Methylibium petroleiphilum PM1: one gene and its partner. The protein of the gene in region 1 interacts with the protein of each later gene in a pairwise test. Links are inferred from orthologs where the notes say so. Each region holds a gene or a part of one and is shown in the gene's direction. Other genes may lie near its edges.

Region 1 (14,570 bases):
TGAACGTCGCCGGCCTGGCGGCGGACGCAGCCAGCTTGTCGGGTACGTGGTCGCTGACGACGCTGGAGCGTCTGGCGGCCAGCGCCCATGCCGATGCGCCGCCGGCCGCCGGGGACGAGGTTGTCTGGGCCGCCCGGGGCGAGCAGCGTCGGCGCACGGGTGGCAGCCCGGAGGTCTGGATGCACTTGCAGGCCCGCACGTCGGTCCGACTGCAGTGCCAGCGTTGCCTGGCGCCGGTCGAGGTCGCGCTGGACTGCGATCGGTGGTTCCAGTTCGTGGCGACCGAGGATGCCGCTGCCGCCCTCGATGCCGACAGCGAGGACGACGTGCTCGAACTGACCCGGGCGCTGGACCTGCGCGAACTCGTCGAGGACGAGTTCCTGCTGTCGTTGCCGGTGGTGCCGCGGCACGACCGTTGTCCCGAGCCGCTGGTCGTTACCGGCGATGTCCTGGCCGCCGAGCCCGTGGCGCCCGCGAAGGAGAACCCGTTCGCCGTGCTCCAGGCACTCAAGACGCCCAAGGCCGGCCACTGACCCGGCCAACGTTCCGGGTATACTCGCGGGCTGTTTTATATTTCTGCCGGGCTTGCCCGACATGAAAGCTGCCGGCGCATGGCGCTCCGGCATGGACCATCCGCCACGGTGCTCCGGTCGATCCGGGGGTGCCACGGCAGCGTCCGGCGTCTGGTCGCCGGGCACGCAAGACCCAGGAGCTCCTCATGGCCGTTCAACAGAACAAGAAGTCCCCGTCGAAGCGCGGCATGCACCGCTCGCACAACGCTCTGAACACCCCGGGCCTGGCGATCGAGCCGACCACCGGTGAAACCCATCTGCGCCACCACATCAGCGCTACCGGTTTCTACCGCGGCCGCAAGGTGCTGAAGACCAAGGCGGATGCCTGAATCGGTGCGGCCCGGCGCCTCGTGCGGCCGGGCAGCGTCATCCTGCTTCGCAACGCGCCCGGCATGCCTGATTGAAGGCGGCCGGGCGTTGTCGTTGGTTCGGCGGCAACGTGCAAGCGCTGCTTCGCGCGTCACTTGCCACCGCTCCGCGCAAGGCTTAGCGTGTCGCCTGTGACCCGGCCAAGGCCCGCCTCCGCTCCGTCGACACCATGAACGACCCGCTCGCTTCCGCTGCCGAGGCCCGGTCTGCCACGGTGCGCTTGGCCGTCGACTGCATGGGCGGCGACCATGGTCCTTCGGTCACGCTACCGGCCTGTCGGGCCTTCCTGGCGGCCCATCCCGGCGCCGAGCTGTTGCTCGTCGGACGCCCCGAGGCGCTGGCGCCGGCGGCCGGCTGGGAGCGCTGCACGCTGGTGTCGGCGAGCGAGGTGGTCGCGATGGACGACCCCGTCGAGGTGGCCCTCCGGCGCAAGCGCGACTCGTCGCTGCGCGTCGCGATCAGCCAGGTCAAGCCGGTCGATGGCGTGGCGGCGGCGCAGGCCTGTGTCTCTGCGGGCAACACGGGGGCGCTGATGGCCGTGGCGCGCTATGTGCTCAAGACACTCGACGGCATCGATCGCCCGGCGATCGCTACCGTGATGCCGAACCAGCTCGATGGTCACACCACCGTGCTCGATCTCGGCGCCAACGTCGACTGCACGGCCGAACACCTGCTGCAGTTCGCGGTGATGGGCAGCGCACTGGTGGCCGCCGTCGAGGGCAAGGCGAACCCGAGCGTCGGCCTGCTGAACATCGGCGAAGAGGCGATCAAGGGCAGCGAGACCATCAAGCGCGCCGGCGAATTGCTGCGCGCCGCAGCCGCCGGCGGCCAGCTCAACTTCGTCGGCAACGTCGAGGGCAACGACATCTTCACCGGCCGCACCGACATCGTCGTGTGCGACGGTTTCGTCGGCAATGTGGCGCTGAAGACGGCCGAAGGCCTGGCCTCGATGCTGTCGAGCTTCATTCGCCAGGAGTTCACCCGCAGCTGGTACAGCAAGCTGGCGGCGCTGGTGGCGTTGCCCGTGCTCAGGCACTTCAAGAACCGGGTCGACCACCGCCGCTACAACGGTGCGGCGCTGCTCGGCCTGCGCGGCCTGGTGTTCAAGAGCCACGGTTCGGCCGATGCCTTTGCTTTCGAGCAGGCGCTCAACCGGGCTTATGATGCCGCGCGAAACCGACTGCTCGATCGGGTCCACGACCGCATCAGCGCGACGCTGCAGGCCCTGCCGGCCGATGCGGGCGCGCCGGACGGTCAGGTGCCCGAAGCCGCATGACCCCCTCTGCCTCTTCCCTTCCTCGCTACGCGCGCATCACCGGCACCGGCAGCTACTTGCCGCCGCGTCGCCTGACCAACGCCCAACTCGCCGCCGAGCTGGCTCAGAGCGGCGTCGAGACCTCCGATGAATGGATCGTCGAGCGCACCGGTATCCGCGCTCGCCACTTCGCGGCGACCGACGTCGCCTGCAGCGACCTGGCCGTCGAAGCCGCTCGCCATGCGCTCGAGGCAGCAGGGCGGCAGGCGGCCGAAATCGACCTGATCATCGTGGCGACCTCCACGCCCGACATGGTCTTCCCCTCGACAGCCTGCATCGTGCAGCACAAGCTCGGTGTCGCCGGCTGCCCGGCCTTCGACCTGCAGGCGGTGTGTTCCGGCTTCGTCTATGCGCTGTCGGTGGCCGATGCCATGATCCGCACGGGCGCCGCCAGCAGGGCGCTCGTGATCGGTGCCGAGGTGTTCTCCCGCATCCTCGATTTCAAGGATCGCACCACCTGCGTGCTGTTCGGCGACGGTGCCGGTGCCGTGGTGCTGGAGGCCAGCGACACGCCGGGCATCCTGGCGACCGAACTGCATGCCGACGGCAGCCATGTGGGCATCCTGTGCGTGCCGGGCACGGTCGCTGGCGGCCACGTCACCGGCGATCCGCTGCTCAAGATGGACGGACAGGCGGTGTTCAAGCTCGCCGTCCGGGTGCTCGACGAGGCGGCGCGCGCGGTGCTGGCCAAGGCCGGCCGCCAGGAGGCGGACGTCGACTGGCTGATTCCGCACCAAGCCAACATCCGCATCATGCAGGGCACGGCCAAGAAGCTGAAGCTGCCGCTGGAGAAGCTGGTCGTGACCGTCGACGAGCACGGCAATACGTCGGCCGCCTCGGTGCCGCTGGCGCTGGACCACGCGGTGCGCAGCGGCCGGGTCAAGCCGGGCGACACGGTGATGCTCGAAGGCGTGGGCGGCGGCTTCACCTGGGGCGCGGTGCTGCTCGACCTGTGATCGGCGCCGGGCCCGCCCGGCCAGAAGCCATAAGAAGATTGGGAAGTTCTCGATGTCCGCATTCGCATTTGTCTTTCCCGGCCAGGGCTCCCAGACCGTCGGCATGCTCGACGCCTGGGGCGATCACCCGGTCGTGGGCGAGACCCTGGCCGAAGCCTCGCAGGCGCTCGGCGAGGATCTGGTCGCGCTGATCCGGTCGGGTCCGAAGGAGGCGCTGGACCTCACCTCGAACACCCAGCCGGTGATGCTCGCAGCCAGCATCGCCTGCTACCGTGCCTGGCTGGCCGAGACCGGCCGGTCGCCGTCGATCGTGGCTGGGCACTCGCTGGGCGAGTACAGCGCCCTGGTGGCGGCCGGCGTGCTGAGCCTGGCGGACGCGGTGCCGCTGGTCCGGCTGCGGGCGCAGGCGATGCAGGACGCGGTGCCGGTCGGCGCCGGCGCCATGGCGGCCATCCTCGGGCTGGACGCCGATGCGGTGCGCGCCGGGTGTGCCGACGCCGAGGCGGCGACCGGCGAGTCGGTGCAGGCGGCCAACTACAACGACCCGAAGCAGACCGTGATCTCCGGCAGCAAGCTCGCCGTCGACAAGGCCTGCGAACTGCTGAAGGCGGCCGGTGCCAAGCGGGCGCTCCCGCTGGCGGTGTCGGCACCTTTCCATTCGAGCCTGATGAAGCCGGCGGCCGAGCGGCTGCGCCAGCGCCTTGTCGATGTGGCGCTGGCCGCGCCGGCCATTCCGGTGCTGAACAACATCGACGTCGCCGTCGAGTCCGAGCCGGCGGCGATCCGCGACGCGCTCTACCGCCAGGCCTTCGGTCCGGTCCGCTGGGTCGAGACGGTGCAGGCGCTCAAGGCCCGCGGTGTGTCGACCGTCGTGGAGTGCGGGCCGGGCAAGGTGCTGGCCGGGCTGGTGAAGCGGGTCGATGCCGAGCTGGCCGTGCTGAACATCTTCGATCCGGCCAGCCTGGCCGAGACCCAAGGAGCCCTGGCATGAGCGCGGACGCTTCGGTGACGACGCAGGTGGCCCTGGTGACGGGCGCGAGCCGCGGCATCGGCCGCGCGATCGCGACCACGCTGGCCGAGCGCGGCTTCAAGGTCGTCGGCACGGCGACCAGTGAATCCGGCGCGGCAGCAATCGGCGAGGCGCTGGCCCCCCTGGGCGGCCGCGGGTTGGTGCTGAACGTGAACGACGGCGCGGCGCTTGAGGCGGCAGTCGACACCATCGTCAAGCAGGACGGCGGACTGCACGTGCTGGTCAACAACGCCGGCATCACGCGTGACACGCTGTCGATGCGCATGAAGGACGACGACTGGGACGCCGTGCTCGACACCAACCTGAAGGCGGTGTTCCGTGCCAGCCGCGCGGTGATCCGGCCGATGATGAAGCAGCGCTACGGTCGCATCGTCAACATCACCTCGGTGGTGGGGGCAAGCGGCAATCCGGGCCAGGCCAACTACGCTGCGGCGAAGGCCGGCGTCGCCGGCATGACGCGCTCGCTGGCCCGTGAACTGGGCAGCCGGGGCATCACGGTCAACTGCGTGGCGCCGGGTTTCATCGCGACCGACATGACCGACGGACTGCCCGAGGCGCAGAAGGCCGCGCTGCTGGGGCAGATCCCGCTGGGGCGCCTGGGCGCGCCGGAGGAGATCGCCGATGCGGTGGCCTTCCTGGCGTCGAGACAGGCCGGCTACATCACGGGGACCGAACTGCACGTCAACGGCGGCATGTTCATGAATTGATCGTCGAACAGAGCGCGGTGCGACCCGTCGCCCCGGGGTCGCGCCGCTGCGCCGGAGCTGTCACGCCGGAGCAACTAGAATCACGGGCTGTTTTTGCAAACTCTCCTTGGAGGAGTCATGAGCGACATCGAAGCACGCGTCAAGAAGATCATCGCCGAGCAACTCGGCGTGGCCGAAGGCGAGGTCACCAATGAAAAAGCCTTCGTCGCCGATCTGGGCGCGGATTCGCTGGACACCGTGGAACTGGTGATGGCACTCGAGGACGAGTTCAGCATCGAGATCCCCGATGAAGAGGCGGAGAAGATCACGACTGTGCAGCTCGCGATCGACTACGCCAAGAGTCACGCCAAGGCCTGACGGCCGCGGTTTCCGTTTCATTCGTTTCTCTACAGCGCATGAGCCGTCGTCGCGTCGTGGTGACCGGGCTCGGTCTCGTCACCCCCCTGGGCAACACGGTGGACGAGTCCTGGTCGCGGCTCGTGGCTGGCCAGTCCGGCATCGCCACCGTCACCAAGTTCGATGCCACCAAGCTGGCCTGCCACATCGCCGGCGAGGTGAAGGGTTTCCAGATCGAGGATTACATCCCCGCCAAGGAAGCCCGGCACATGGACACCTTCATCCACTACGGCCTCGCAGCGTCGCTGCAGGCAGTGAAGGATGCCGGGCTGCCCACGGGCGATGCGCTGAACGAGGAGCAGGCCGAGCGCATCGGTTGCCTCGTCGGCTCGGGCATCGGCGGCCTGCCGCTGATCGAGGAGACCCACGCGGAGTACGCGGCACGCGGGGCGCGGCGGATCTCGCCGTTCTTCGTGCCGGCCTCGATCATCAACATGATCTCGGGGCATCTGTCGATCCAGTGCGGCTTCACGGGGCCGAACCTCGCGATCGTGACTGCCTGCACCACCGGCCTGCACTGCATCGGACAGTCGGCCCGCATGATCGAGGCCGGCGATGCTGACGCGATGATCGCTGGCGGTGCCGAGTCGACCGTCTCGCCGCTCGGCATCGGTGGCTTCGCCGCGGCACGTGCGCTGTCGACCCGCAACGACGATCCGGCCACCGCCTCGCGCCCCTGGGATCGCGACCGCGACGGCTTCGTGCTCGGCGAAGGGGCCGGCGTGATGGTGCTCGAGGAGTACGAGCACGCCAAGGCCCGCGGCGCACGGATCTATGCGGAGCTGGCCGGCTTCGGCATGGGCGCGGACGCCTTCCACATGACGGCGCCCAACGTGGACGGCCCGAAGCGTGCGATGAAGGCCGCGTTGCGCAGCGCGGGAATCGAAGCGGGTCAGGTGCAGTACCTGAACGCGCACGGCACCTCGACGCCGCTGGGCGATCTGAACGAGAGTAACGCGATCAAGCTGGCCTTCGGCGATCACGCGAAGAAGCTGGTGGTCAATTCCACCAAGTCGATGACCGGTCACCTGCTTGGCGGCGCAGGCGGCATCGAATCGGTGTTCACCGTGCTCGCGATCCGCGACCAGGTGTCGCCGCCCACGATCAACATCTTCAACCAGGATCCCGAGTGCGACCTGGACTACTGCGCGAACACTGCGCGCGAGATGAAGATCGAGCACGCCGTGAAGAACAACTTCGGTTTCGGCGGCACCAACGGCACGCTGGTGTTCAAGCGCGTCTGACGCGCGTGCCGGCCCTGAGCATTTCCCTGAACGATGCGTGCGGCTCCCGCCGTGGCGGTGACGGCGTGTCCGGGGCTGGCGCGAGCGGTGCTGCGACTCCTGTCGGCGCTGGCCGTGGGCGTGACCGCGCTGTGGGCGCTGCAGCGCGGCGACGGTCTCGCGGCGACCATCACCAGCCTGGTCGTGGCTGGCGTGGCGTGTTTGCTGTGGCGAGATCGGCGAGCCTCCGCGCAGTATCTGAAGTGGGACGGCGTCGACTGGTGGTTGGCCGCGCCGGTGGATGCGTCGGAACCGCGCGTAGGCAAGGTGGCGGTGGCGCTCGACCTGGATCGCTGGTTGCTGCTGCGCTTTCGGGCGGGCGGCCTCGAAGTTCCGGCGCCCGGACCCCGTACGCGCTGGCTGGCGTTGCGGCGCCACGAGCATCCGGCCGAATGGCATGCGCTGCGCTGTGCGCTCTATTCGCCCGCGGCATCGTCCGGCGCATCGGAAGGTCCCTGAGCCGTGGCTGAGCCGACCAGTCCTGACAACGACGCCCTGCTGGTCGACCGCGTCAAGCAGGGCGACGTACGCGCCTTCGAGATGCTGGTCGTCAAGTACCAGCGGCGGATCGAGCGCCTGATCGGGCGCATGGTGCGCGACGTCGACCTGGTCCAGGACATCGCGCAGGAGACCTTCATCCGCGCCTACCGGGCGATCCCGCAGTTCCGTGGCGAGAGCCAGTTCTACACCTGGCTGTACCGGATCGCGGTCAACACGGCCAAGAAGACCCTCGGCGACCTGAAGCGAGACCTGCTCGTGACCGAATCGGCACGGGCCGGCCGGGACGAGGACGGCGATGAAACTTCCCGGGTCGAGAACGAACTAACCGACGGCGAGACGCCTGACGCCTTGCTGGCATCGAAACAGATCGCCAATGCGGTGAACTCCGCGATCGAGGATCTGTCCGAAGATCTGAGGCAGGCGATCACGCTGCGCGAGATCGAAGGCCTGAGCTACGAAGAGATCGCTGACGTGATGAATTGCCCGATCGGGACGGTGCGGTCGCGCATTTTCCGGGCGCGCGAGGCGATCGCGGAGCGTTTGCGCCCGATGCTGGAGCAGCGCTCCGGCGAGCGCTGGTGAGTAGTGTGGGCGAGCCCAGGGGCCAACGGAGTGTTCAGATGAGCAATGTCGAGAACCTGCAGGGGGCCGAGGCCCTTTCGGCCCTGGTCGATGGCGAGGCCGACGCCGGCACGGCGGCCTCGCTCAGCGCGCGCTGGCGTGACGAGGCGGCTTTGCGCGAACGCTGGCACAGCTACCAGCTGATCGGTGACGTGCTGCGCTCCGAGGAGCTCGCCGGCGGGGGGCGCGACGCGGCGTTCCTTCAGCGTCTGCGCGCGCAGCTCGACCGGGAGCCGGTCGTTCTGGCGCCCCGGGCCGATCGGGTGGCCGAGGAGTCCGCTGCGGCGTTGCCCAGGCAGCGGGCCGCTGGTGGGGGATTGCGCCGCTGGGCCACGCCGGCCGCAGTGGCGGCGGGTTTCCTGGCCGTGATCGGGTCGTTGGCCGTGACCCGCCTGTCGGGGCCGCAGGCGGACGCGCCGCAGCTGGCGCAGGCGCCAGTGGTGCCGGCCGAGGCGCCCCAGCGGGTCGTCCTGTCCGCGCCCGCCGATCAGGTCGAGCCTGCCAGCGGCGTGCTGATCCGCGATGCCCGCCTCGATCAGTATCTGGCGGCGCACAAGCAGTTCGGTGGCAGCTCGGCCTTGAGCGTGCCGTCGGGTTTCCTGCGCAGCGCGACCTACGACGGCGCCACGGCGGCCGCGCGCTGAACATGCTGCAGAACATCGTCGCGCGGGGATGGCGCGCCATGCCGGCCGTCGTGCTGATGGCCGCGTTGTTGCCCTCCGCGACCCGAGCCCAGGCCGGGGGCGATCCGCTGGTCGAGGCGCGCGATGCACGCTACTGGCTGGCGCGCATCCACGAGGCGGCCGGGAAGCGCAACTTCCAGGGAACGTTCGTCGTGACGGCGGCCGGCTCGGTGGCGAGTTCGCGCATCGTGCACTTCTGCGACGGTCGCAACCAGTTCGAGCGCATCGAGTCGCTCGATGGTCAGCACCGTCAGGTCTACCGTCACAACGATCTCGTGCACAGCCTGTGGCCGCACAGCCGTGTCGCGGTGGTGGAGACGCGGCAGGCCATGGGGCAGTTCCCCCTGTTGCTGTCGGCCGGCGCTGACCGCATCGTGCCGTTCTACGACGTCAAGTCGCTGGGCGACGGGCGCGTGGCGGGGCACGAGGCCAATGTGCTGCTGCTTCAACCCAAGGACGGCTACCGCTTCGGCTACCGCCTGTGGGCCGAGCGCAGCTCCGGCCTCTTGTTGCGATCCGAGGTGTTCGACGAGCGCGATGTCGTGCTGGAGACCTCGGCCTTTTCCGAGGTGTCCATCGGCGTGAAGCCCCGGCCGGAGTCGGTGCTGCAAGCGATGAAGCGACTGGACGGCTATCGCGTCGAGCGACCGACGCTGCAGCAGGTGGACATCGGGCGAGAGGGGTGGTTGCTGAATGCCTTGCCACCGGGCTTCCGGCACGTCAGCAGCGTCAAGCGCCTGATGACCGTGGCTGGAGGGGAGCAGCCCCGGCCTGCTGCTGCCCAGGAAGAGTTCCCCTTGGCGCCGCCTTCGGTGCTGCAGGTCATCTACTCCGATGGCCTCACCTACGTGTCGGTGTTCATCGAGCCCTACATGCCGCGCCTGCACCGCCGGGAGATGCTGATGTCGCTGGGTGCAACCCAGACTCTGGTGAAGCGCCGGGGTGAATGGTGGATCACCGTGATCGGCGATGTCCCCGTCGTGACCCTGCGCGCGTTCGCGGCGGCCTTGGAACCCCGCTGACGGATTCGCGATCTCACTGCGCCGGGCCGCGGGGTCCCGCGGCCAAGGCTCCCTGATCGACTGTTGGTACGAGGTGATGATGCAAGAAGCAAGAACTGAAATGCCGCGCTCGTCGTGGCGCGCGCGTTCCTGGGTCTGGGTGGCGGCGGCGAGCATCGCCGGCGCCTCGACGCTGGGGGGGCTGCTGATGTCTCCGCATGCCAGCCATGCGCAGCCGGCCGTGGCAGCGGCACGTGGCCTGCCCGACTTCACCGACCTCGTCGAGCAGGTCGGCCCGGCGGTGGTGAACATCCGGACTACCGAGCGCACCCGCGGTGGCCAACGCGGCGGTGGGGGTGCCGGCCCGGAGATGGACGAGGAAATGCAGGAGTTCTTCCGTCGCTTCTTCGGCGTGCCGCCGGGGCAACTGCCTGGGCAGCGCCAAGATCCGCGGCGGCAGGCACCGGACGAAGAGCAACAGCGTGGCGTGGGTTCCGGCTTCATTTTCACGACCGACGGCTACGTGATGACCAACGCGCACGTGGTCGACGGTGCCGACGAGGTGTACGTCACGCTGACGGACAAGCGCGAGTTCAAGGCCAAGCTGATCGGTGCTGACAAGCGCACCGACGTGGCCGTGGTCAAGATCGAGGCCGCAGGCCTGCCGTCGGTGAAGATCGGCGACGTCAGCAAGTTGAAGGTCGGCGAATGGGTCATGGCGATCGGCTCGCCCTTCGGCCTGGAGAACACGGTCACGGCGGGCATCGTCAGCGCCAAGGCGCGCGACACCGGCGAGTTCGTCCCCTTCATCCAGACCGACGTGGCCATCAATCCCGGCAACTCCGGCGGTCCGTTGATCAACCTGCGCGGCGAGGTGGTCGGCATCAACTCGCAGATCCTCAGCCGCTCGGGCGGCTTCATGGGCATCTCCTTTGCCATTCCGATGGACGAAGCCACGCGCGTGGCGGACCAGTTGCGTGCCGGTGGCCGTGTGGTGCGGGGTCGCATCGGCGTGCAGATCGGCGAGGTGACGAAGGACGTGGCCGAATCGCTCGGCCTCGGCAAGGCGGCGGGGGCCCTGGTGCGTTCGGTCGAGGCCGGCGGGCCGGCCGACAAAGCCGGCGTCGAGGCGGGCGACATCATCACGCGCTTCGATGGCAAGCCGGTCGAGAAATCCAGCGACCTGCCGCGTCTGGTGGGGGGAACCAAGCCGGGGAGCAAGGCAAGCCTGCAGGTCTTCCGCCGCGGCAGCGCGCGAGATCTTGGTGTGACGGTGGCAGAACTCGAGCCCGAACCGGGACGCCGGGCGGCCGCACCGGAGAGCAAGCAGGCGCCGACGCCGAGCGTGGTGTCCGGCCTGGGCTTGACGCTGGCCAACCTGAGCGAGGAGCAGAAGCGCGAACTCAAGCTGCGTGGCGGCGTGCGTGTGGAAGCGACCGAAGGTGCGGCGGCGCGCGCGGGCTTGCGTGAAGGCGACGTGATCCTGTCGGTCGGCAATGTCGAGATCGTCGACGTGAAGCAGTTCGAGGCCGTGATCGCCAAGGTCGACAAGAGCAAGCCCATCAACGTGCTGTTCAGGCGAGGAGAGTGGGCGCAGTACGCGCTGATCCGCACGGCGACCCGCTGACGCAGCGCGGGGAAGGGCGGCGCGACGGTCGATCCGGGTCGTCAAGCCGTCGCCCCAGTCGTCAGTCTGGTTTTCCGCCAGCTGAAATCGATTCGGCGATTTGCGGAAGCCTTGAAATCTTCCAAAAAGTGGGTGTGTGCACACACCCACTTTTTAGTGTTCGAATTGGGCTTGAAATTCACTAGAATTCCGCCGAATTTCGCCCCTTTATGCGCGGCGCAGAACAATAGTCGGCATGCTAAAGATCGTCCACAGGACACCCACAGGGGTTTGTGGATAACATGTGCATGAATTCCATTGTTGGCACGCTGCAACGACGCAAAACCGAGCATCGGCGCGGTTTCCGGCCCGGTTGATGTGGCTACAATGAAAGCCCAACGAAGCAGTTGCCAAACGTTTTTTGTTGGAAGGCGCGTCACCGGTTTGACGTGCCTTTTTTTTATGTGCGGCACGGACCGCCCAGCCCTCATCCCGCTTCGCGACACGAGCACCCGGCGCAACGGCAGCGCTCTTGTGGCTCCCGCTTGAAGCGCAGCGCAGTACGACGACGACAGGTCAGATGGACCACATCCGCAATTTCTCGATCATTGCCCACATCGATCACGGCAAGAGCACCCTGGCCGACCGGATCATCCAGCGCTGCGGTGGCCTGAGCGATCGCGAGATGGAAGCCCAGGTGCTGGACTCGATGGACATCGAGCGTGAGCGTGGCATCACGATCAAGGCGCAGACGGCGGCGCTGAACTACAAGGCGCGCGATGGCCGGGTCTATCAACTCAACCTGATCGACACGCCGGGGCACGTGGACTTCAGTTACGAGGTCAGTCGCTCGCTGTCGGCTTGCGAGGGGGCTCTGCTGGTGGTCGATGCGTCGCAGGGTGTCGAGGCGCAGACGGTGGCGAACTGCTACACCGCGCTCGACCTGGGCGTCGAGGTGGTGCCGGTGCTCAACAAGATGGATCTGCCCCAGGCTGATCCGGAGAACGCCAAGGCCGAGATCGAGGACGTGATCGGCATCGACGCCGAGCATGCGATCCCCTGCTCTGCGAAGACGGGCGAGGGCATCGACGAGATCCTCGAGGCAGTGATCACCCGCATGCCGGCTCCCCGTGGCCAGCCCGACGGGCCGCCGCGCGCGATGATCATCGACTCCTGGTTCGACAACTACGTCGGCGTCGTGATGCTGGTGCGCATGGTCGACGGCGTGCTCCGCAAGGGAGACCGCATCCGGATGATGGCCACCGACACCGTGTATCCGCTGGAACAGTTGGGGGTTTTCGCGCCGAAGTCCGAATCTCGCGAGCAATTGAAGGCGGGCGAGGTCGGCTTCCTGATCGCCGGCATCAAGGAACTGCAGGCCGCCAAGGTCGGCGACACCATCACGCTCGAGAAGAAGTTGCCCAACAACGCCGGGCCGGCAAGTGACCCGTTGCCCGGCTTCAAGGAGATCCAGCCGCAAGTCTTCGCCGGGCTCTATCCGACCGAGGCCAGCGAGTACGACCAACTGCGCGACGCGCTGGAGAAGCTCAAGCTCAACGACTCCTCGCTGCGCTACGAACCCGAGGTGAGCCAGGCGCTGGGCTTCGGCTTCCGCTGCGGCTTCCTCGGCCTTCTGCACATGGAAATCGTGCAGGAGCGCCTGGAGCGCGAGTTCGACCAGGACCTGATCACCACTGCGCCCAGCGTCGTCTACCAGGTGCAGCTCGGCGGCCTGGCGGGCGAGGTGATCGAGGTCGAGAACCCATCGAAGATGCCCGAGATCGGCAAGATCGCCGAGATCCGCGAGCCCATCGTCACCGTCCACCTCTACATGCCGCAAGACTACGTCGGCCCGGTGATGACGCTGGCCAACCAGAAACGCGGCGTGCAGCTCAACATGGCCTACCACGGCCGCCAGGTCATGCTGACCTACGAGATGCCGCTCGCCGAGATCGTGCTGGACTTCTTCGACAAGCTGAAGTCAGTGTCGCGCGGCTACGCCTCGATGGACTACGAGTTCAAGGAATACCGCGCGGCCGACGTCGTGAAGGTCGACATCCTGATCAACGGCGACCGGGTCGATGCGCTGTCGATCATCGTGCACCGCAGCCAGAGCCAGTATCGGGGCCGCGCTGTGGTGGCCAAGATGCGCGAGATCATCTCGCGGCAGATGTACGACGTGGCCATCCAGGCAGCCATCGGTGCCAACATCATCGCGCGGGAGAACATCAAGGCCTTGCGCAAGAACGTGCTGGCAAAATGCTACGGCGGTGATATCAGCCGCAAGCGCAAGCTGCTCGAAAAACAGAAGGCTGGCAAGAAACGCATGAAGCAGATCGGCTCCGTCGAGGTGCCGCAGGAAGCGTTCCTGGCCATCCTCCAAGTGGACGACTGAACACTTCATGAGTGCATTGACCGGGCTGCTCTATGGCGCCCTCGTGGTTTACCTGGGCGGCTGGTATCTCGGCTCCTGGAGCGGCAACTTCTCGCTGCTGCTCTTCATCCTGACGCTGGCGACCTTCGGCTACTGGCTGGCCGAGCGCCTGCACTTCCTGCCGCGACGCGTGGCGGCAGCCTCGGCACTGGAGGCGCAGGACGCGCAGCGGCGCAGCGAACTGCAGCGCCAGGGCATCCAGCAGGTCGATGGCAACGTGGCCGTGGCGCGGGAGCGCGTGTTGGCCCAGCCGTGGTGGCTGGACTGGACCGCGGGCCTGTTCCCGGTGATCCTGGCGGTCTTCCTGCTGCGCTCCTTCCTGTTCGAACCGTTCAAGATTCCGTCAGGCTCCATGATCCCCACGCTGGCGATCGGCGATCTCATCCTCGTGAACAAGTTCCACTATGGGGTGAGGCTGCCGGTGATCAACAAGAAGATCCTCGCCAACAATGAGCCCCAGCGTGGCGACGTGATGGTGTTTCGCTATCCGGTCGAGCCAGGTGTCGACTACATCAAGCGCGTGGTCGGTCTGCCGGGTGATGAAGTGGCCTACCTGAACAAGAAGCTCTCGATCAATGGTCAGCCGGTGGAAACACGGCCGCTGCCGGATTTCTATGACGAGGACTCGCTGCGCTATGCCCAGCAGGCAAGTGAAAAGCTCGGCGCCGTCGAGCACCGCATCCTGACCGACAAGGACCGTCCCGGCTTCGTGATCCCGATGCCCCAGTTCCAGAACTTCCGCGACAACTGCCGCTACAACGCCGAAGGCGTGGTGTGCACCGTGCCCCCGGGCCACTACTTCATGATGGGCGACAACCGGGACAATTCGCAGGATTCGCGCTACTGGGGCTTCGTGCCCAACGAGAACATCGTCGGCAAGGCCTTCTTTGTCTGGATGAATTTCGGTAACCTCAGGCGAATCGGCTCCTTCCATTGAGCCGGCGCTTCACCAGGAGAACAACGATGGCCTTCGCAGCGTCGGCAACATCGGGTGCGGTCCGCGCGCGCCCTGCCCAGAGAGGCGTCACCCTGATCGGCCTGCTGTTCTGGGCCATCATCATTGCCTGCGTCGCGTTGGTCGGCCTGAAGGTGCTGC
Region 2 (14,491 bases), 2.5 Mb from region 1 along the record:
CGACGACGCGCAACGAGGAGCATCCGGCCCTCTACAGTCTCGTGACTCGATCCCTTCACCACCAGAACTTCCTGCTGCTGGACACCGGGGCCTGCCCGGCCGGGACCGCGCCGCACCAGCCGTGAAACCGAACGCGAGTGACGCCGGCTCTGCGTCACCCTGCCGGCCTCGCGTATCGTCGAGGGCGTGAAGCTCACCCCCTCCGAATCCTGGGCGCTCGCGCTGCGCAACGCCAACGAAGCCATCGGCCTGTCCGATCCCAACCCCCGGGTCGGCTGCGTCATCACCGCCCCCGACGGTCGCCTGCTGGCCAGTGGACACACGCAGCGCGCCGGCTCGGCGCACGCCGAGGTGTCGGCACTGCGTGCGGCGCAGGCCGCGGGCCACACGGTGCGCGGCGGCACCGCCTGGGTCACGCTCGAGCCCTGCTCGCACCACGGCCGCACCCCGCCCTGCTGCGATGCGCTGGTCGAGGCCGGCGTGGCCCACGTGATGGTGGCGCTGCAGGACCCGAATCCGCTGGTCGCCGGTCACGGCATCGGCCGGCTGCGGGCGGCCGGCATCGACGTGACGGTGCTGGCGCCCGGCGACCCGGTTGCAATCGCCGCGCGCGAGCTGAATATCGGCTTCCTCTCCCGCATGCTGCGCCAGCGGCCGTGGGTGCGCCTGAAGATCGCCGCGTCGCTCGACGGACGCACGGCACTCGACAACGGCCTGAGCCAGTGGATCACCGGCGATGCCGCCCGCACCGACGGCCACGCCTACCGCAAGCGGGCCGGGGCGGTGCTCACCGGCATCGGCACCGTGATCGACGACGACCCGCGGCTCGACGTGCGGCTCGTCGACACCGTGCTGCAGCCGTGCCGGGTCGTCGTCGACTCCAAGCTCGACATCGCGCTCGACGCCCGCATCCTCTCGCCACCGGGCGAGCGGCTGGTCTACACGGCCAGTGCACTGGCCCGCCATGCGGCGCCGAAGGTCCGTGAACTGGCCGAACAGGGCGTGTCGGTGCTGGCCTGTGCCAACGCCGACGGCAAGGTCGATCTGGGCGCGATGCTCGACGACCTGGCGCGGCGCGAGATCAACGAACTGCATGTCGAGGCGGGCAGCAAGCTCAGCGGCTCCTTCGTGCGGGCGGGCCTGGTCGACGAGTTCCTCGTCTACCTGGCGCCGCTGATGCTCGGTGCGGGTCGCGAGATGGCGCGCTTCGGTCCGCTCACTGCACTGACCGAGGGCCTGGCGCTCGAGTTCGTCAGTGTCGAGCGCGTCGGGGCTGATCTGCGCCTGATCGCCCGGCCGCCGGGCCGTGCCGATTTCTGAGCGTCGGCCCGAAGCTGCGCTTGCCCCCGCCGCAGCGGCAGGGCTGCGACGCTGAGACAATCGGAGCCATGTTCACCGGCATCATCAGCGGCCTGGGCCGCCTCAGCAAGGTCGCGCCGCTCGGCGCCGACCCGTCCCACGGCAAGCGCCTCACCATCGCCACGCCGCCGGGCTACCTGGCCGACGTGCAGTTGGGCGACAGCATCGCGCTCAACGGCGCCTGCATGACCGTCACGGCCTTCGACGCGGAGGCGGACTGGTTCACGGTCGACATCTCGGCGGAAAGCCTGGACAAGACGGCCGGCCTCGCCGACCCCGGACCGCTCAACCTCGAGAAGGCTCTGCGCGCCAGCGACCGGCTCGGCGGACACCTGGTATCGGGCCACGTCGACGGCGTCGGCACGGTGACGAAATTCGCGCCGGTCGGCGAATCCTGGGAGCTTTGCATCGCTGCGCCGCAGGCGCTGGGCCGCTACCTCGCCTACAAGGGCTCGATCACCGTCAACGGCGTGAGCCTCACGGTCAACCGCGTCACCGACCACGCCGAGACCACCGAACTCGGCATCAACCTGATCCCGCACACGCTGGAACACACGACGCTCGGCACGCTGAGCGTCGGCGCCCGCGTCAACCTCGAGATCGACCTGATCGCGCGCTACGTCGAGCGCATGCTCGGCAGTCGCTGACGCCGCCGCGCGCCGGCAATTCCCCCGCGCCGAGGCGACGCGCTCCCGCCCGCGCCGCTCCGACCCGCCACCTACAATCCCGCCATGGCCCTTTCCCCTGTTCCCGAGCTGATCGCCGAGCTCGCCGCCGGCCGCATGGTCATCCTGGTCGACGAGGAAGATCGCGAGAACGAGGGCGACCTCGTGATGGCCGCCGAGCACGTCACGCCCGAAGCCATCAACTTCATGGCGCGCTACGGCCGCGGCCTGATCTGCCTCACGCTCACCCGCGAGCGCTGCGAACGGCTGCAACTGCCGCCGATGGCCGCGCGCAACGGCACACAGCACGGCACTGCCTTCACCGTCTCGATCGAGGCCGCCAGCGGCGTGACCACCGGCATCTCCGCGGCCGACCGCGCACGCACCGTGCAGGCCGCGGTGGCGCGCGACGCGAAGGCCAGCGACCTGGTCCAGCCCGGCCACATCTTCCCGCTGCAGGCGCAGGACGGCGGCGTGCTGATGCGCGCCGGGCACACCGAGGCCGGCTGCGACCTCACGCTGATGGCCGGCCTGACGCCTGCGTCGGTGATCTGCGAGATCATGAAGGACGACGGCACGATGGCCCGGCTGCCCGACCTGGTGCTGTTCGCCAGGGAACACGGGCTCAAGATCGGCAGCATCGCCGACCTGATCGAATACCGCAGCCGCAACGAATCGCTCATCACGCGCGTCGCCCAGCGCGTGCTGGTCACGCCGCAGGGCCCGTTCGATTGCCAGGCCTTCCGCGACCGCTCGGGCGCCGTGCACTTGGCGCTGAGCGTGGGGCAATGGGGTGCCGACGACGAGGTGCTGGTGCGAGTGCACGAGCCGCTGTCGGTGCTGGACCTGCTCGACGCCGGCCGCTGCGGCCATTCGTGGCCGCTGCCACGGGCACTGGCCGCGCTGCGGGCGGCCGAACGTGGCGTGGCGGTCCTGCTGAACTGCGGCGAGGCGGGCAACGGCCTGCTGCAGCAGCTGACCGTGGGCCCCGACGCGCCGCCGACCCCGCGCGGCCAGATGGACCTGCGCACCTACGGCGTGGGCGCGCAGATCCTGCGCGAACTCGGCATCGTCCGCATGAAGCTGCTCGGCAGCCCGCGCCGCATGCCCAGCATGGTGGGCTACGGACTCGAGGTCACCGGCTTCGTCGCCGCCGAATGACACCGCGGCACGCCCTTCCACTTCGAGGTTTCGATGCAAGACGCTGACACCCAGACCACGATCTTCGGCAACACCGTCGCCGAACTCGTCGGCGAGAACCTGCGCATCGGCATCGTGCAGGCGCGCTTCAATGCCGCACTCACTGACCGCCTGGCCCAGGCCTGCCTGGTCGAGCTGGAGCTGCTGGGCGTGTCGGCCAAGCACATCGAGCACGTATCGGTACCCGGCGCGCTCGAGATCCCGATCGCACTGCAGGCGATGGCGCGGCGCAAGGACTTCGATGCGCTGATCGCGCTCGGCTGCATCATCCGCGGCGAGACCTACCACTTCGAGCTCGTCAGCAACGAGAGCGGCGCCGGCGTGACGCGCGTTTCGCTCGATCACGCGACCCCGATCGCCAACGCCATCCTCACCGTCGAGAACGAGGACCAGGCCTGGGCCCGCGTCGACGACAAGGGCCGCGATGCCGCGCGCGTCGCCGTCGAGATGGTCAATCTGATGGAAGAGCTTTCGTGACCCCTCAAGACACCGACGGCAGCGTGCCGTCGCCCGCTCCGGCGTCGACCGCCGCCCGCCCTGGCGGCCGCAAGCCGGCGCAGAAGTCTTCGCGTCGGCGTTCGCGCGAGTTCGCGCTGCAGGGCCTGTACCAATGGCTGGTGTCGGGCAGCGAAGCCGTCGTGATCGAGGCCCACATGCGCGAGCTCGACGGCTTCAAGCAGGCCGACGCGGCGCACTTCGACGCCCTGCTGCACGGCTGCGTGGCCGAAGCCGCCGCCCTCGACGCAGTGCTGGCTCGCCACGTGGACCGCAAGACCACCGAGCTGTCGCCGATCGAGCACGGCGTGCTGATGATCGGCGCCTACGAGCTCAAGCACTGCATCGACATCCCCTACCGCGTCGCGATCAACGAGGCGGTGGAACTCGCCAAGAGCTTCGGCGGCACCGACGGCCACAAGTACGTCAACGGCGTGCTCGACAAGGCCGCCGCCGACCTGCGCCCGCTCGAAGTGCAGGCGCGGCGCGCGGCCCCGCCGCGCGACTGAGCTGCGGCGCCCGCCGCCGGCCCCTGCCCTCTCGTTCCGCTGCCGACACGGATGAAGCTCGCCCGGCGCCTCGACCGCATCGAGCCGTTCTACGTGATGGAGTGCGCCAAGGCAGCGGCGCGCATCGCTGCCAGCCCGGCCTGCGATCCGGCACGCGGCGGCGAGCCGATGATCTACCTGAACATCGGTGAACCCGACTTCACCGCGCCGGCGCCGGTGCTCGAGGCGGCGCAGCGCTGCCTCGCCGAGGGCCGCACGCAGTACACCCCGGCCACCGGGCTGCCTGCGCTGCGCGAGGCGCTGTCGCGCTGGTATGCGCAGCGCTTCGCGCTCGACATCGACCCGCAGCGCATCGTCATCACGGCCGGCGCGTCGGCCGCGCTGCAGCTCGCCTGCCTGGCGCTTTTCGAGTCCGGCGACGAGGTGCTGATGCCGGATCCGAGCTACCCCTGCAATCGCCATTTCGTCGCGGCGGCCGACGCCACGCCGGTGCTGCTGCCCTGTGGCCCGGTGCAGCGCTATCAGCTCGACGCCGCCGGGGTGGAGCGGGCGTGGAACGCGCGCACCCGCGGCGTGCTGCTGGCGTCGCCGTCCAACCCCACCGGCACTTCGATCGCCGCCGACGAGATGCAGCGCATCGCACAGGCGGTGCGCGCACGCGGCGGCGTCACGCTGGTCGACGAGATCTACCTGGGCCTGAGCTACGACGCCGCCTACGGCCGCTCCGCGCTCGCCCACGGCGACGACGTGGTGTCGATCAACAGCTTCTCCAAATACTTCAGCATGACCGGCTGGCGGCTGGGCTGGCTGGTGCTGCCGCCCGCGCTGGTGGCGCCGGTCGAGAAGCTGGCGCAGAACCTGTTCATCTGCCCGTCCAGCGTCGCGCAGCACGCGGCGCTGGCCTGCTTCGAGCCCGCATCGATCGCCGAGTACGAACGCCGCCGTGCCGCCTTCCGGGCCCGGCGCGACTACATCGTGCCCGCGCTCGCGTCGCTCGGCCTGCCGGTGCCGGTGCTGCCCGACGGCGCCTTCTATGCCTGGGCCGACTGCTCGACCCACGCCGGCAGCAGCTGGGACCTGGCGTTCGCGCTCATGGATTCGGCCCATGTCGCGCTGACGCCGGGGCGCGATTTCGGCCGGCACGGCACTGAACACCACCTGCGACTGTCCTTCGCCAGCAGCCTGCCGCAGCTCGAACAGGCCGTCGCGCGCCTGCGGCGCGTGCTGGCATGAGGGGCGCAGCGTGAGTTGCGTCACACCCTCGGCCCGACACGTGACACGCGGTTACCACGCCGTACCGTGCCCCGTGCCTGCCTTGGTTGAGGGGCTCCATGGCATCGTCTAAGCTCCGCGTCGTGGAAAGCGCTTCAACTCTCACGCCGCCCCCCGGCACGCTGCAGGAGGCGATCGACAACGCCGAGATCGAAGACACGGTGCTGATGGCGGAGCTGCCGTCCGAGGACGGCGCGAGCCGCGGGCCGCTGCCCACCATCGGCCAGATCGGCCGCTACGCGCTGAAGTACCGCATCGGCGACGGGGGCCTCGGCACCGTGTACGCCGCCGACGACCCGCTGCTGTCGCGCCGCGTCGCGATCAAGACACTCAACCTGATGCCAGCCGGCGCGCGCACCCCGCTCGAGACCGACGCGCGCGAGCCCTTCAACGCGATCTTCCTGCACGAAGCGCGCGCCGCCGCCCACCTGAGCCACCCGCACATCGTGACGGTGTTCGACGCGGGCCTGAGCCCGCAGGGCGCCTACATCGCGATGGAGCTGCTGAAGGGCAAGGACCTGCGCGCACTGTTGAGCGACGGCTGGCGGCCGACAGTGGGCCAGGCGGTGCTGATCATCCGCCGCGTCGCCGACGCGCTAGCCTATGCGCACAGCAAGGGCATCGTCCACCGCGACATCAAGCCGGCCAATATCTTCATGGTCGGCCGCACCCAGCCCAAGGTGCTGGACTTCGGCATCGCCAGCGTCGCGCACGCGCGCGACAGCGGCGGTGCGGTCGGCGGCTCGCCGCACTACATGGCCCCAGAGCAGGTGCGCAACGAGCCGACCGACCGGCGCACCGACGTGTTCTCTCTCGGCGTCGTGCTCTACGAGTTGCTGACCGGGCACCGCGCGTTCGAGGGCGACTCGCTGGCCGCCATCACCGGCGCGGTATGCAGCTTCACGCCACCGATGGCCGACGAGGTGAGCACCGCCGTGCCGCCGGCACTGGCCTCGATCGCCGCGCGGGCCATGGCCAAGCGCCCGGAGGACCGGCCGCGTTCGGCCCGGGCGCTGTCGCGCGACCTGCACGAATGGCTGCAAGCCCACCCCGAAGCGCTGCAATCCGGTGAGGACGACGCGCCGACGGCCGAGCGCCGCTGGCCCCAGTGGGCCTTCGGCAGCCTGGCCCTGGTCGGCGCGGGCCTGATCGGCTTCGGGATCTGGCACGGCCTCGCGTCGGCGCCGGCCGGGCAGAGCCTGGCCGAACCGACGCCCGCCGCGTCGCCGGTCCGGGTGGCCATGGCACCGGCCGAACCCACGGCGCAGGTCACCTCACCGACCGCATCGCCGGCCGCAACGGCCGACCCGCCCGCGACGACCATCGCCCCACCGGCCGCCGCCGGCAGCGGCGTGCTGCAGCTCGCCATCAGCCCGTGGGCGGAGGTCGAGGTCGACGGCAAGGTGCAGGGGCTCACCCCGCCGCTCAACCAGCTCAACCTCCCCGTCGGCCGCCACACTGTGACCCTGCGCAACAGCGGCTATGCGGCCCATGCCATCGCCGTCGACATCGAGGCGAACGAGAGCGTCCTCGTCAAGCACCGTTTCGGACCCTGATGACCCCTGCCGCCCCCACACGCCGGCTGCTGGCCGCCACCACCGCGCTGGCGCTGCTGGCCGGCTGCGCCCAGCTGTCGCCGCCGCCCCCTCCGCCTGCACCGGCGCCGGTGCAGGCGCCGATCCAGCCGCCGCCTCCGCCCGCGCCGCCACCGCCCCCCCCTCCGCCCGCTCCCCCGCCGCCGGTGAGCGTGGTCGAACTCAGCGCACGGCCGGCCGAGCAAGCGCTGCTCGCAGGCCTCCGCGCCTACGACGATGGCCAGTACAAGCTCGCCGAGCAGCGCCTCGGCGGCGCGCTGAAGGCCGGTCTCGCAGCCCCCAAGGACCGCGCCGCCGCCCACAAGACCCTGGCCTTCATCTATTGCACCAGCCAGCGCGCCAAGGCCTGCGAGAACGCGTTCCGCGCCGCACGCAGCGCCGACCCGGCCTTCACCCTCAGCAAGGCCGAGGCCGGCCACCCGCTCTGGGGACCGGTCTACCGTCGCACGCTGGCTGCACCCTGAGTGCCTGACCGATCTTGCCGATCTCCTCACTGCCCCCCGCGTTCCGCTTCCCGCTGCGCGTGTACTGGGAAGACACCGACGCCGGCGGCGTGGTGTTCTACGCCAACTACCTGAAGTTCTTCGAACGCGCCCGCACGGAGTGGCTGCGCGGCTTCGGCTTCGAGCAGGAGATACTGCGCACCCGCGAGAGCGTGATGTTCATCGTCAGCGAGACCGCGGTGCGCTACCTGCGCCCGGCCCGGCTCGACGACCTGCTGCAGGTGAGCGTGACGATCCGCGAAGCCCGGCAGGCCAGCCTGAAGCTCGCGCAACAATGCTGGCGCAGCGATCCCGACGGCGAGACGCTGCTGGCCGAAGGCACGATCCGCATCGGCTGCGTGGATAGCGGAACCTTCCGCCCGCGTCGCATTCCGATCTCTCTCCTCGAAGCCCTGGCATGAATTCACAAGACCTCTCGATCTTCCAGCTGGTGCTGCACGCGAGCCTCGTCGTGCAGTTGGTCATCGTCGCGCTGCTGGCGATGTCACTCGCGAGCTGGACCGTGATCTTCGGCAAGCTGTTCGGGCTCAAGCGCGTGCGCGCGCTCAACGAGGGCTTCGAGCGTGACTTCTGGTCGGGCCAGAACCTGCAGGACCTGTACGCCGACGCCGCCAAGAAGGCCGACCGATCCGGCCCGATGACGCGCATCTTCGCCTCCGGCATGCGCGAGTTCATGAAGCTGCGCGAGCGCCGCGTGGCCGATCCGGGCGCGCTCCTCGACGGCTCTCGCCGCGCGATGCGCGCGAGCTTCCAGCGCGAACTCGACACCGTGGAATCGCACCTGAGCTTCCTCGCCTCGGTGGGCTCGGTGTCGCCCTACGTCGGCCTGTTCGGCACCGTGTGGGGAATCATGCATGCCTTCACCGGCCTGGCGAACCTGCAGCAGGTGACGCTGGCCACGGTGGCCCCCGGCATCGCCGAGGCGCTGGTGGCCACCGCGATCGGACTGTTCGCCGCCATCCCGGCGGTGCTGGCCTACAACCGCTTCGCGCGCGACATCGACCGCATCGCGATCCAGATGGAGACCTTCATCGAGGAGTTCTCCAACATTCTCCAGCGCAACATCGGCCAAGGGCACTGACCCATGGCACAAGTCACTGCACGCCACGGCTCGCGCCGCCGCACCATCAACGAGATCAACATGGTGCCCTTCATCGACGTGATGCTGGTGCTGCTGATCATCTTCATGGTGAGCGCGCCGCTCATCACCACCGGCGTGGTCGACCTGCCCTCGGTCGGCCAGGCCAAGCGCCAGCCCGACAAGGTGATCGAGGTCGTGGTCGGCACCGACGAGAGCCTGAAGCTGCGCGTCGACGGCAAGGACGCGGCACGCACCTCGCTGCGCGAACTGGCCGGCCGCGTGACGGCGCTGCAGAACGGCAGCGCCAACACGCCGGTGATCATCGCCGCCGACCGCAACGTCAAGTACGAGCAGGTCGTGAAGGTGATGGACACGCTGCAGAAGTCCGGCGTTCAGCGCGTGGGCCTGGCGGTCAAGGCCACCGGGGCCTGACGCCGCGATGAACGCGACGACGCTCGACGACCTGCGCCCGCGCAAGCCCGGGGGGCTGCCACGGGCGGCCGTGCTGGCGCTGATCGCGCACGGGCTGCTGGTGCTGGCGCTGAGCCTGAGCGTCAACTGGCGCAGGTCCGAACCGGCCGGCGTGGAGGCCGAGCTGTGGGCGGCGGTGCCGCAGATCGCTGCGCCCCGCGCCGTGCCGCCCGAACCGACGCCCACGCCGACCCCGCCGCCGAAGCCCGAGCCGCAGGCCAAGGCCGAGCCGCCGCCGCCCCCGCCGAACCGCGACGCCGACATCGCACGCGAGAAGCGTGAGCAGAAGGAGAAGCTCGAGAAGCAGCGGCTCGAGGAACAGCGCAAGGAAGACGCGCTGCGCAAGAAGAAGGAGCAGCGCGAGCAGGAAGAGAAGGCCCAGGCCGAAGCCGACAAGCGCGAGGCGGAGAAGAAAAAGAAGGCCGAGGCCGAGCGCCAGGCCAAGCAGGAAGCCATCCGCAGGCAGCAGCTCGACCGCGTGATGGCCGAGGCCGCCGGTACCGGCGCGCCGGGCAGCACCGGCACGGCGGCGCAGAGCGCGGGGCCATCGGCCAGCTATGCCGGTCGCATCAAGGCACGCATCAAGCCCAACGTGGTGTTCGGCGACGAGGTCGACGGCAACCCGCTCGCCTCGGTGGAGGTGAAGGTGGCCCCCGACGGCACGATCGTCGGCCGCCGGCTCGTCAAGTCCAGCGGCGTCCCGGCCTGGGACGAGGCCGTGCTGCGCGCCATCGACAAGACCGAGGTGCTCCCGCGCGACACCGACGGCCGCGTGCCGTCGGCCATGCTGCTGGACTTCCGTCCGCGCGATTTCTAGCGGCGTGGCGAGCCGCCCACGCGCGGCCACCACCACGCATCGAGCGACCACTTGCCGGGGCCCCACAGGGCCAGCGCCGCCAGCAGGCTGCCCCAGAACACATGCTGCTGCAGCGCCGCCGGCGCGATCTCCTCGAGGCTGAGAACGGCCACCACGTTCATCACCGACAGCCCGAGCGCGCCGAAACGGCCGAACAGCCCGAGCACCAGCAGCACCGGCAGCACCAGTTCACCGCCGGTGCCCATGACCGCGGCCAGGTGCGGCGGCAGCAGCGGCACCTTGTACTCGTCCTGGAACAGCGCGAGCGTGGTGTCCCAGTCGGCGATCTTGGTCAGCCCGGAGCGGAAGAACACCGCGCCGACATAGAGGCGTGCGGCCAGTTGGGCCGCCGGCTGCAGCGCCTCCAGCACGCGGGTGCCGGAGCGGCACAGCGCCAACGGGGTTTCAAGCCAGGTCTGGGTCATGGTGTTTCTCCTCGGTCTCGTCAACAAGCTCGGCCTTCCACAGCCAGCCGCGTTGCAGGGCCTGGATCAGCCAGGCACTGAAGTCGAATCCCCGGCCGGCCCGCTGCAGCGCCTCGGCCAGCGTGCGGCTCGCCTGCAGGGCCTGCATCCAGGCGAACACCGGGGCATCGACCGGCGTCACGTCGGCCCGCCAAGCGGTGCGCCCGACCACCACGGACTCGGCCTGGCCGGTCGCGAGCGCCTCGCGGACGGCGGCGATGGCAGCATCACCGTCGTGCCGATGGGCTGCGTGCAGCGCCGCCACCGGCCAGCGGCTCGCGAGCAGTTGCACCGCCGGTGCCAGCCGCAGCCTCAAGGCCTCGGCCGGGTGCTCGGCCAGCCAGGCAAGCGTGTCACGATCGAGCACGGCATCGGCCGCACCTTCGCACTGCACGATCGCGGCGTCGAGTCGCGCGCAATCGCCGAGGTAGGGCCATTCGGCGAGATCCGCCTGCGCCTCGACGAAGGTCGGCAGATCCTGCCCCCATTGCGCGAGATCGCCACGCTGCGGCGGCGCATCGCACCACAGTGCGCGGGCCAGCCGGCCGAAGTCCTCTGCGCCCACCAGGGCCAGCAAGGTCGGATAGGCCACGGCCAGCGCGCGTTCGGCGGCGGCCGCGGCATGGGCCCGGTAGGCCTCGAGTCCGAGTTGCAGCCGCGCGCCCTGCTCCGCCAGGCGTGCCGACGGCACCGGCGCGGCGCCGCGCAGGGTCGCCAGCAGGGCGCTCTGGCGTGCGGCCTCGGTTCGCCGTTCTGCGGAGCACGTCATGCCGCGCTCCGCAGGCCGGCGACCTCGTGCTGGCAACGTGCCGCCTGCGCGGCTTCATCCAGCAGCACGTCGAGCGCGGGCACGTCGGTGTCCCATTCGATCAACGTCGGCAGTGCGCCCAGGCGCGAGACGGCGTGCCGGTAGACGGCCCACACCGGTTCGTGCACGCGGCTGCCGTGATCGTCGATCACCAGCGCGCCGGCATCGCAATAGCCGGCCAGGTGGATCTCGCCGACCACGTCGGCCGGCAGCGCGTCGACGAAGGCGCAGGCCGCGGCCACCGGATCTCCGGCCGCCGGATCGGCACGCTGCGCGTTCAGTGCGTTGACGACCAAGTTGTTGACATCGAGCAGCAGCTGGCAGCCGGTGCGACGGGCCAGCGCCGCGAGGAACGCGGGCTCGGGCATCTGGTCGGCGTCGTCGAAGGAGAGATAGGCCGACAGGTTCTCGACCAGCAGCGGACGGCGCAGGCGCTCCTGCACCTGCTGCACGTTCGTGCACAGGAGGTCGAGCGAGGCCGGAGTGAAGGCGATCGGCAGCAGGTCGGCCGCATGCAGCACGGTCGACGCATCGCCCGGCACCGATGCCCGCGCGAAGCAGGCATGGTCCGACACACGCACCGGCCCGATGCGATCGACCAGCCTGGCCAGCCGTTCCAGATGCCAGGCATCGACGCCGGCCGCGGAACCGAGCGCGAGCCCGACGCCGTGCAAGCTCACCGCATGGTGCTCGCGCACGTCCGACAGCACCGCCAGCGCGGCCCCGCCCTCGGCGAAGAAATTCTCCGCATGGACCTCGACGAAGCCAACCGCCGGGCGGCGTTCGGCCCACTCCCGGTAGTGCGGCTGGCGCAGACCGATACCGACACCGGCCGGGGTCGAACGCGCGTCCATGCTGAGCGACGGAGAGGATCGCTGCGTCCGGTGCCGTGCGTCCTTTTGCTGTTACTTCTTCTCGGCCAGCTTGGCCTTGGCTTCGGCGGCGCTCAGGCCACCGGCGGCCTTGCAGGTGCCCTTGGCGACGTACTTCCATTCGCCGACGTCGCCCGCCGTCGCCTGGCCCGCACACGAGTGGGTTCCCGACAGGTTGGCGCAATCGTTCTGCCCGGCCTTGGCGATGCCGTAGCACTTCTCCTTGCCCGAGTCCTGGGCGGCGGCCGGGCCGACCAGGCCCAGCGCGAGGAGGGAAGCGAGGGCGGACGATGCGATCAGATGCTGGTTCATGCAGTGCTCCTGGAGGGGGATTGAATGGGCCGCCACGGAGGCGACGTGCATGTGTCGCGAAGACCGGAAGATTCTTACACTGCCCCCTGCTTCCTCTCATCGAAACGGCCCTTCATGACCGACGTGTCCGCCTTGCTCGAAACCTTGCGCCCGCAGTTGCTGCGCTATGCGCAACTGCAGTTGCGCAATCCGGCCTGGGCCGAGGACGCGGTGTCGGAGACGATACTGGCCGCACTCGAGAAGCCGGAGGCCTTTGCCGGCCGCGCCGCGCCGAAGACCTGGCTGATCGGCATCCTGAAGCACAAGCTGGTCGACCAGGTGCGTCGGCATGCGCGCGAGTGCTCGATGACGAGCGACGAAGACGACGGCGCAACGCTCGAAGAACAGCTGTTCGACGAAACGGGCCACTTCCGCGACGCCCCGATCGAATGGGGCGACCCACAGGCGATCGTGGCCCAGGATCAGTTCATCAAAGTGCTCGACGCCTGCATCGAGAAACTGCCCAACCAGCTCGGCCGCGTGTTCCTGATGCGCGAGTGGATGGAACTCGAAACTGACGAGATCTGTAAGGAACTGTCGGTCACGCCGACGAACCTCTGGGTCATGCTGCACCGGGCCCGGTTGAGGCTGCGGGAATGCCTGCAACTCAACTGGTTCGGCGAGCCCGCCCTCGCTCTGTCTTCCGTCCCGCCCGCCCCGAAGCGCCGATGAAGCTGCCCTTCCTCATTTCATGCCGTCAGTCCGCGCGCCTGCTGTCCGGCCGCCTCGATCGTCGCCTCTCGCCGGCCGAGCGGGTGACGCTGCGCATGCACCTCGCGATCTGCAAGGTCTGCCCGGTGTTCGACCGCCAGCTCCGGCTGATGAGCCGTGCCATGGGGACGTGGCGCGCGTACTCCGAACAGGAGCGCGAGCGCTGAGGCGCCTCAGGCGCCGATCATGTGGCGCACGGCATCGCGCAGGCCGCGCTTGAGGGCCTGGCGGTCGATCTCCGGCTGGCGCAGCGTGCGGAGCATCAACCCCTCGAACAAGGCCAGCAGCAGCTCGGCGCGCGCCACCAGGTCGGCCTCGTCGACCGGTCCTCGCGCTGCGGCTCGCACCAGCTCGATGAGCCGCCGGCGCACCGTGGCGTCGGCCCGCTGCACCATGTCGGCGATCTTCGGGTTGCGCGAGGCCTCGGCCACGATCTCGATCTGCAGCGACGCGTGGTCGGCGTCGAGCCGGCGGTCGGTGCCCTCGTCGACGCGCTCGACCATCTCGTGCCGCAGGTCGGCCTCGCCCTGCATCTGAGCGGTCAGCGTGAGGAACTCGTCGATGTCGCGCGCGACGATCGCCTCGATGATCGCTTCCTTGCTGTCGAAGTAGTTGTAGATGTGGCCGGCGCTCATGCCGAAGGTCTTCGCGATCTCGGCCATGCTCGCCGCATGGAAGCCGCGGCGGCGGAACACCTCGACCGCGGCATCCAGGATCTGGCGGCGCCGCACCTCGGCGTGCGCCACCTCCTCACCGTCGATCAGGCTGCAACGTGCCATCGCCGCTCTCCGCTCCGCTGGTCTCAGCCCGTGGCCGCGTCGGCGCGCTGCCAGCCGCCGCCGAGCACCTTGTACAGCGTCACGAGGTTGGCACTGCGCGAGAGCCGCAGCGTGATCAGCGACTGCTGCGCCGCATACAGCGAGCGCTGCGCATCGAGCACGGCCAGGTAGCTGTCCACGCCGCTGCGGTAGCGCGCCTGCGAGAGGCGGAAGGTCTCGCCGGTCGCGTCGACCAGCGCCTGCTGGGCGGCGAGCTGCGCGTCGAAGGTGCCGCGTGCGGCCAGCGCGTCGGCCACCTCCCGGAATGCCGACTGGATGGCCAGTTCGTATTGCGCCAGCGCGATGTCGCGTTGCGTCTTCGAGACCTCGAGGTTGGCGCGGTTGCGGCCGGCGTCGAAGATCGGCAGGCTCACCTGGGGCACGAAGCTCCAGGTGCGCGCGCTGCCCTGGAACAGGTCGGACAGCGAGCTGCTCGCCACGCCGGCCGAGGCCGTGAGCGC

Evidence for each region.
Region 2: the proteins of acpP (region 1) and ybgC interact in binary tests that used the Escherichia coli proteins (3 or more experiments, as listed by UniProt). The link is inferred for Methylibium petroleiphilum PM1 from one-to-one orthologs.

Annotation. Positions count from the first base shown.
Region 1 is NC_008825.1:668,936-683,505, forward strand. Bases 3,869-6,686 are described here. They hold acpP (acyl carrier protein), read left to right. Parts: upstream 3,869-5,066; coding sequence 5,067-5,306; downstream 5,307-6,686. Other genes in these bases: fabD (ACP S-malonyltransferase), read left to right, coding at 3,869-4,203; fabG (3-oxoacyl-ACP reductase FabG), read left to right, coding at 4,200-4,949; fabF (beta-ketoacyl-ACP synthase II), read left to right, coding at 5,345-6,589; MPE_RS22625 (hypothetical protein), read left to right, coding at 6,623-6,686. In the rest of the region: MPE_RS03185 (YceD family protein), read left to right, coding at 1-533; rpmF (50S ribosomal protein L32), read left to right, coding at 719-901; phosphate acyltransferase PlsX, read left to right, coding at 1,111-2,217; MPE_RS03200 (beta-ketoacyl-ACP synthase III), read left to right, coding at 2,214-3,212; more of fabD, read left to right, coding at 3,265-3,868; more of MPE_RS22625, read left to right, coding at 6,687-7,087; RNA polymerase sigma factor RpoE, read left to right, coding at 7,091-7,711; MPE_RS03235 (sigma-E factor negative regulatory protein), read left to right, coding at 7,750-8,394; MPE_RS03240 (MucB/RseB C-terminal domain-containing protein), read left to right, coding at 8,397-9,455; MPE_RS03245 (DegQ family serine endoprotease), read left to right, coding at 9,556-11,061; lepA (translation elongation factor 4), read left to right, coding at 11,621-13,435; lepB (signal peptidase I), read left to right, coding at 13,443-14,411; MPE_RS03260 (DUF4845 domain-containing protein), read left to right, coding at 14,438-14,570. UniProt on the Escherichia coli protein: Carrier of the growing fatty acid chain in fatty acid biosynthesis.
Region 2 is NC_008825.1:3,128,939-3,143,429, forward strand. The notes cover bases 6,548-9,286. They hold ybgC (tol-pal system-associated acyl-CoA thioesterase), read left to right. Parts: upstream 6,548-7,573; coding sequence 7,574-7,999; downstream 8,000-9,286. Other genes in these bases: MPE_RS22830 (serine/threonine-protein kinase), read left to right, coding at 6,548-7,056; MPE_RS14890 (TssQ family T6SS-associated lipoprotein), read left to right, coding at 7,056-7,559; tolQ (protein TolQ), read left to right, coding at 7,996-8,679; tolR (protein TolR), read left to right, coding at 8,683-9,111; tolA (cell envelope integrity protein TolA), read left to right, coding at 9,119-9,286. Also shown: MPE_RS22825 (type IV pilus modification PilV family protein), read left to right, coding at 1-125; bifunctional diaminohydroxyphosphoribosylaminopyrimidine deaminase/5-amino-6-(5-phosphoribosylamino)uracil reductase RibD, read left to right, coding at 187-1,320; MPE_RS14860 (riboflavin synthase), read left to right, coding at 1,389-2,006; ribBA (bifunctional 3,4-dihydroxy-2-butanone-4-phosphate synthase/GTP cyclohydrolase II), read left to right, coding at 2,091-3,185; ribH (6,7-dimethyl-8-ribityllumazine synthase), read left to right, coding at 3,219-3,701; transcription antitermination factor NusB, read left to right, coding at 3,698-4,228; MPE_RS14880 (pyridoxal phosphate-dependent aminotransferase), read left to right, coding at 4,280-5,461; more of MPE_RS22830, read left to right, coding at 5,560-6,547; more of tolA, read left to right, coding at 9,287-9,967; MPE_RS14915 (DoxX family protein), read right to left, coding at 9,964-10,431; MPE_RS22835 (HvfC/BufC family peptide modification chaperone), read right to left, coding at 10,412-11,239; MPE_RS14925 (MbnB/TglH/ChrH family RiPP precursor modification enzyme), read right to left, coding at 11,236-12,132; MPE_RS14930 (BufA1 family periplasmic bufferin-type metallophore), read right to left, coding at 12,184-12,462; MPE_RS14935 (sigma-70 family RNA polymerase sigma factor), read left to right, coding at 12,577-13,173; MPE_RS14940 (zf-HC2 domain-containing protein), read left to right, coding at 13,170-13,379; MPE_RS14945 (TetR/AcrR family transcriptional regulator), read right to left, coding at 13,386-13,991; adeC (AdeC/AdeK/OprM family multidrug efflux complex outer membrane factor), read right to left, coding at 14,015-14,491.